DNA from 2 places in the Streptomyces sp. NBC_00414 genome. Region 2 is predicted to be linked to the other one. Evidence: riboswitches for the same ligand, from Rfam matches in the RefSeq annotation. Region 2 holds a riboswitch; the other holds the start of a gene.
The links. Region 2 has a riboswitch for ZMP and ZTP ahead of OHS59_RS06035 (bifunctional 5,10-methylenetetrahydrofolate dehydrogenase/5,10-methenyltetrahydrofolate cyclohydrolase). Riboswitches for the same ligand answer to the same signal wherever they lie in the genome.

Region 1 (3,200 bases), 2.8 Mb from region 2:
CCGGGTACAGCGGGAAGCCGGTCAGGAGGTCGGTCGCGCGGTGGGAGATCTCGTCCGCGATCTTCGGGTCGAGGACGTGCTGCGCCTTGGAGGGGGCGCCCTTCTTGGTGGTGCCCGGTTCCGTGGTGGTGAGGACGCGGTCGATCAGGCCCGCGATCTCGTCCATCTCGGTGGCACCGAGACCCCGGGTGGTCAGCGCGGGCGTGCCGATCCGGATGCCCGAGGTGTACCAGGCGCCGTTGGGGTCGGCGGGGATCGCGTTGCGGTTGGTGACGATGCCCGAGTCGAGCAGGGCCGACTCGGCCTGGCGGCCGGTGAGGCCGTAGGAGGAGGCGACGTCGATGAGGTTGAGGTGGTTGTCCGTGCCGCCGGTGACCAGCGTGGCGCCGCGCCGCATCAGGCCCTCGGCGAGGGCGCGGGCGTTGTCGACGACGGCCTGGGCGTAGTCGCGGAACTCGGGGCGGCGTGCCTCGGCGAGTGCGACCGCCTTGGCGGCCATGACGTGCGGAAGGGGGCCGCCGAGGACCATCGGGCAGCCGCGGTCGACCTGGTCGGCGAGCGACGAGTCGCACAGGACCATGCCGCCGCGCGGGCCGCGCAGCGACTTGTGGGTGGTCGTGGTGACGATCTGGGCGTGCGGCACCGGGTCGAAGTCCCCGGTGAGGACCTTGCCGGCGACGAGGCCGGCGAAGTGGGCCATGTCGACCATGAGCGTGGCGCCGACCTCGTCGGCGATCTCCCGCATGATCCGGAAGTTCACGAGACGGGGGTACGCGGAGTAGCCGGCGACGATGATCATCGGCTTGAACTCGCGGGCCGAGACACGCAGGGCCTCGTAGTCGATGAGGCCGGTCGTGGGGTCGGTGCCGTAGGAGCGCTGGTCGAACATCTTGCCGGAGATGTTCGGGCGGAAGCCGTGGGTGAGGTGGCCGCCGGCGTCCAGGGACATGCCGAGCATGCGCTGGTTGCCGAAGGCCTGGCGCAGCTCGGCCCAGTCGGCCTCGGAGAGGTCGTTGACGTTGCGGACGCCGGCCTTCTCCAGGGCGGGGGCCTCGACGCGCTGGGCGAGGACGGCCCAGAAGGCGACGAGGTTGGCGTCGATGCCGGAGTGCGGCTGGGCGTAGGCGTGCTCGGCGCCGAAGAGCTCGCGGGCGTGCTCGGCGGCGAGGGCCTCGACGGTGTCCACGTTGCGGCAGCCGGCGTAGAAGCGGCGGCCGATGGTGCCTTCCGCGTACTTGTCGCTGAACCAGTTGCCCATCGCGAGGAGGGTGGCCGGGGAGGCGTAGTTCTCGGAGGCGATCAGCTTGAGCATCTCGCGCTGGTCGGCGACCTCCTGCCCGATGGCGTCGGCGATCCGTGGTTCGACGGCACGGATCACTTCGAGGGCGCTGCGAAAGGCGGTGGATTCGGTGGAAAGGGGCTCTGGCATGACGGCCTCCGGACGTGGCGTTCGGCGTTCACGGTTCGGCCCAGGCGCACGGCACACAGTTCCCGGGCCGCTCCCCGATGGTCGATCCCATCCCAGCGCGCCAGTCACGGCCCGTGGATCAGCGTACCGGGAGCGCCCGGAGGAGGGGCTCCGCCGTCCACCATGCGAGCGACGGCAGAGCCCGGTCGTGACCGGGCCCTGCCGTGGGCCAGAACTCGTGGGCCAGAACTCGTGGGTCGGAGGATCGTGGGTCGGAGGTCGCGGGTCAGAGGATGACGTGCGGCAGGAAGCGCGCGTACTCGTCGGTGATCAGGCCGGACGACTCGCGGATGCCGAGGCCCGCCGACTCGTGTCCGACGACCCAGGCGCCGAGGACGACCCGGTTGCCGTCGAAGGACGGCAGGGGCGCCAGCTCCTGGTAGCAGCAGGCCTCTTCACGGACGACGGGACCGGCACCCGGCTCGTGGACCGTGACGCCGGCGCCCTCGCGGCCGAGAAGGGGCTTGGCCACGTACCCGCCGGTGGTGGCCAGTTCGCGTGGGCCGTCGAGGTAGGCCGGGAGGAGGTTCGGGTGGTCCGGGTACAGCTCCCAGAGGATCGCGAGGAGGGCCTTGTTGCTGAGCAGCATCTTCCAGGCGGGCTCGATCCACATCGTCGTACCGGTACCGCCGCCGTTGTCGAGGGTGGCGAGGACGTGCGGGGCGAAGCGGTCGGTGGTGAGCCACTCCCAGGGATAGAGCTTGAAGCAGCTGCGTATGAAGCGGAGTTGCTTGTCGACGAAGCGCCCGGAGAGGCGGTCCCAGCCGATCTCCTCCATCGCGATCCAGGCGGTGTCGAGGCCGGCCTGCTCCGCCGTCTCCTTCAGATACCCGACCGTCATGAGGTCCTCGCCGAGTTCGTCGGCGGCGGAGTGCGCGAAGTAGAGGGGGCTGCCCGGCGGGAGGAGAGCGGCCTGCTTCCGCCAGGCTTCGACGAGCCGTTCGTGGAGGGAGTTCCACTGGTCGGCGCCGGGGAAGCGTTCCTCCATCCAGAACCACTGGGGGCTCGCGGCCTCGACGAGCGAGGTGGGGGTGTCGGCGTTGTACTCCAGGAGCTTCGCCGGGCCCGTCCCGTCGTAGCGGAGGTCGAAACGGCCGTACAGGGACGGGAGTTCGGCGCGGCGGCGCCAGGCCTCGGTGACCGTCTCCGCCACCCGCGGGTCGGTGATCCCGAGGTCGGCGAGGCGGTCCTCGGCGACGATGTGCTCGGCCGCGGCCAGGCACATCGTGTGGAGTTCCTCGACGACCTCCTCCAGCGCCTCGACCTCGGGCAGGGAGAAGACGTAGTGGGCGGACTCGTCCCAGTACGGGCGCAGGGAGTCGTCCGGGTAGCGGGTGAGGGGGTAGATGAGGCCCTGGTCCTCGACGGTCTGCTGCCAGCCGGGGCGGGGTTCGATGGTGCGGCGTTCCACAGTCGCGCGTCCGTAGATCCGTGGGTACGTTCCGGTCAGCCGCCGCCGCTGCCCGAGTCCGAGCAGCCGAAGCCGTCCCGGTCGACGGCCTCGCTGCGGCTGAAGGTGCCGTCCTCGGCGCGGCCGGCGGTGACGTCGGCGTCGTAGTACCAGTCGGCGTCGTAGGCGTTACTCCCGCCGGTGCCGCCCGTCCCGCGCTTCTTGCCCGACGACGAGGAACCGGAGCCCGACGCGCAGTGCCTGTCGGCGACGATCTTGTAGCTGCCCGAGTAGTCGTAGCTGTCGCGGTCCACACAGCGGCGGTCGGGGTCGGACCCGCAC
Region 2 (3,200 bases):
GACGTCTACGGCCGCGACATGACGCACAAGCTGGATCAGTGCGTGGTCCAGGGAGATCACGTCGCCTTCCAGGAGTCCTGTCTGTACCCGGACGGCACCAGAGTGCTCGCGAACTCGATGATGTCGCTGCGCGACGGCAAGATCGTCGATCAGACCGTGCTCCAGGCGTGGGACGCCGAAGAGTGACACGAGGAAGCGCGCGGAAGAGTGGCACCGGAGAACAGGAAGCGGTGTGAGAGGTGATGCCCAAGGTCCAGATCACATCCCGTCTGACCTGGACCTTCTCGGCCCGGCTGAGCCCGGGTCGGGCTCCGTTCCGGTCCCCGCGCCCCCTGCGGCCCCGACCGGATCGTGGAGCGGGCAGGCGAGTGTCCACTTGTCTTCTCGGATCGGCTCTTCGGACGGCACTGCGGGCAGCGCGTCCTCGACGGTGATCCTCTTCCGACGCCCGGAGACGTAAGTGGCCCGACGTCCTGAAGTCGGGCAATAGTTTTCTTGTGGATAGTTTTTCTGATTACTACCTTCCTCGCCATGACAGAGACGAGTACGACCCACGCCGTCCTCCCGGTGGACGAGGTCGCCGCAGCGGCGCGTGAACTCGCCCGGGCCGGACGGTGGCAGCGCGCGTTATGCCTCCTCGACGCCACCGTCACGACCGAGCCGCGCGACCGGGCGGCGCTCGCGCTCGCCGGTGCCCAGATCGCCCTGGAACACGACTGGTTCGGCGGTACGGACACCGCGGGCGCCCGGATCGCCGCCGCGGACAGGGCGGTTGACGGACTCACCGAACCGGTCGGGCGCTGGGACCTGGACTTCGTACGGCTGCGGCACGTGTACTTCCGGCTGCTGCTCGGCGACGGGACGTTCCGGTTCGGTCCGGCGGGCAAGGATCCCGCCGAGCTGGCGGCACTGCGCAGGCGTGCCGAGGAGTTGTGCGAGCGGGCCGCCGACGACACGCGCCGGGGCTGGGCGCGGATGTATCTGGGGCTGATCGTCGACAACCTGTTCGCCGAGCGGGACGAGGCGCCCGCGCACTACGAACTCGCCCTGCGCGCCGGGGAGTCGGCCGACGACCTGCTGGCCCGCGAGGCACTGCGCCACCTCGGCGACCACGACCACGACAACCTCGACCACGACCGGGCGCGCGAGCGCTGGACCCGGGCGACCGCCCTCGGCGCCCGCGCGGGGAACGTCCCCGGCACCCTCTCCCAGCAGATGCTGCTGTCCGTCCTGGCCCGCGACGCGGGTGACGAGCCGGCCGCCACGGCCCTCGCCACCGAGGTGGCACGCTGGGCGGGCGCGATCGGGGCGGTCCGCGTCGAGGCCCAGGCAACCGCCTTCCTGACAGGCACCGACCCGACGACAGTCCCGGAGACCGAAGCCTGAAACCCGCGCCCCACCGCAAGGACACACCCCACAAGGAGCGCGAGGAACTACGCGGTCAGCCCCCACCGACCCACACCCACAGGGGCGCGAGGAACTGCGCGACCGCCCCCCAACGGCCCCCACCTTCAGGGGCGCGAGGAACTGCGCGGCCAACCCCCACCGACCCGCACAACAAATACGACACCCCCAGCGGAGCGTAAAGTGGCCGCAGGCCGTGACTGGCGCTGAGGTGGACCACCACCGGGGAGCGGCCCGACGAAACCGTCTGAGCCGCGCGCCTGGGCATCCTCCACGACGCTCAGGAGCGGCACATGTCCCAGGCCACACTCATGGACGGCACCGGTCTCGCCCGGCGGATCGTCGAGGAGACGGCGCAGCGCGCCGCCGACCTCACCGGACGCACCGGGGTGGCGCCCTGCCTCGCCACCGTACTGGTGGGCGAGGACCCCGCCTCCGTCACCTACGTACGCATGAAGCAGAACCGTTCCCGCAAGGCCGGGATCGCCTCACGGCACGTGAGCCTGCCCGCCGCGACGACGACGGCCGAACTGATCGGCACGCTCTCCGGGCTGTCCGCCGACCCCACCGTGCACGGCATCCTGCTCCAGCACCCGATGGGGCACCACATCGACGAGCGGGCGGCTTTCGAGGCGATCGCCCCGGAGAAGGACGTCGACGGGGTGACCCTGGCGTCCTTCTCCGCGATGAGCTTCGGACTCCCCGGCTTCGCCTCCTGCACCCCGGGCGGGATCATGCGGCTCCTCGACGCGTACGACGTCGACCCGGCGGGCAGGCGGGCCGTCGTGGTGGGCCGCAGCGCGATCCTCGGCAAGCCGGTGGGCATGCTGCTGCTCGGCCGCGACGCCACGGTGACGTACTGCCACTCGCGTACCGCGGACCTGTCGTCGGTCGTGCGGGAGGCGGACATCGTGGTGGCGGCGGTGGGCCGGCCCCGGCTGATCCGCGGGGAGGACATCAAGCCGGGCGCGGTCGTCGTCGACGCCGGTTACAACGCGGGCAACGTCGGTGACGTCGACTTCGACGGCGCCCGTGAGCGGGCCTCGCTGATCACTCCCGTACCCGGTGGGGTCGGTCCGATGACGATCGCCACGCTGCTGGCGCAGACCGTCGAGGCGGCCACCCGGCAGACCGGCGCCTGATCAAGCTGATCGGGGGGCGAGCGTCAGCGGATCCACGCGCTGTAGTCCATGACGTCGCCCGCCTCGACGCCGTACTCGGGCTCGTCGGCGGCGGCGGTGGCCTCCAGGCCGAGGACGGCACCGGTGGCCGGGTCCATGACCAGCATCCGGCGGTAACCGGTGCCGTCGTACACGTACGCCTGACCGGGCCGGCCGAGGCGGTCGGTCACCTGGCCGACCGGCCGCAGCCCTTTCGCGTCCGCCAGCAGCCGGGCGAGCGCCGCGTTCTCCCGGGCGCCGAGGGTCCAGGTGTCGAGCAGGACACCTGCCGCGTCCAGCAACTCGCTCGTGGTCAGCGGGGTGTCGCTGTGCTGCGCCTCCCGCAGATAGGCGCGCAGCCGCGTGGCGTCGCGCGGAGGCGGCGCCTGGGGCGGGGCGTCGCTCCAGCTCGGCGGGAAGGTCTGCTCGCTGATGACGTGCCCGTCGTCGACGAGGCGCGGACCGCCGTCCGCCTCGGACAGGACCGGCCGGCCGGGGTGGCGCGGGTCGGTGGCGACGACCAGTTCCGTGTGGCTGTCGTCCGCGTTCCAGCGCATGACGCGTTCCACGGGGAGTGTGATCGGCGGCTCGTCCTCCGACATGCCCACGCTCCACGACTGCACATGCGTGCCCTTG

Region 1: another riboswitch for ZMP and ZTP. It lies ahead of OHS59_RS17970 (glycine hydroxymethyltransferase); the one in region 2 lies ahead of OHS59_RS06035 (bifunctional 5,10-methylenetetrahydrofolate dehydrogenase/5,10-methenyltetrahydrofolate cyclohydrolase).

Annotation. Positions count from the first base shown of each region.
Region 1 is NZ_CP107935.1:4,182,831-4,186,030, forward strand. It holds gene OHS59_RS17970 (glycine hydroxymethyltransferase) at 1-1,429, opposite strand, end outside; ZMP/ZTP riboswitch at 1,461-1,547, opposite strand; gene OHS59_RS17975 (glutathionylspermidine synthase family protein) at 1,695-2,879, opposite strand; gene OHS59_RS17980 (hypothetical protein) at 2,915-3,200, opposite strand, start outside.
Region 2 is NZ_CP107935.1:1,363,592-1,366,791, forward strand. It holds gene OHS59_RS06025 (nuclear transport factor 2 family protein) at 1-186, shown strand, start outside; gene OHS59_RS06030 (hypothetical protein) at 532-1,386, shown strand; ZMP/ZTP riboswitch at 1,591-1,677, shown strand; gene OHS59_RS06035 (bifunctional 5,10-methylenetetrahydrofolate dehydrogenase/5,10-methenyltetrahydrofolate cyclohydrolase) at 1,698-2,546, shown strand; gene OHS59_RS06040 (CU044_5270 family protein) at 2,570-3,200, opposite strand, start outside.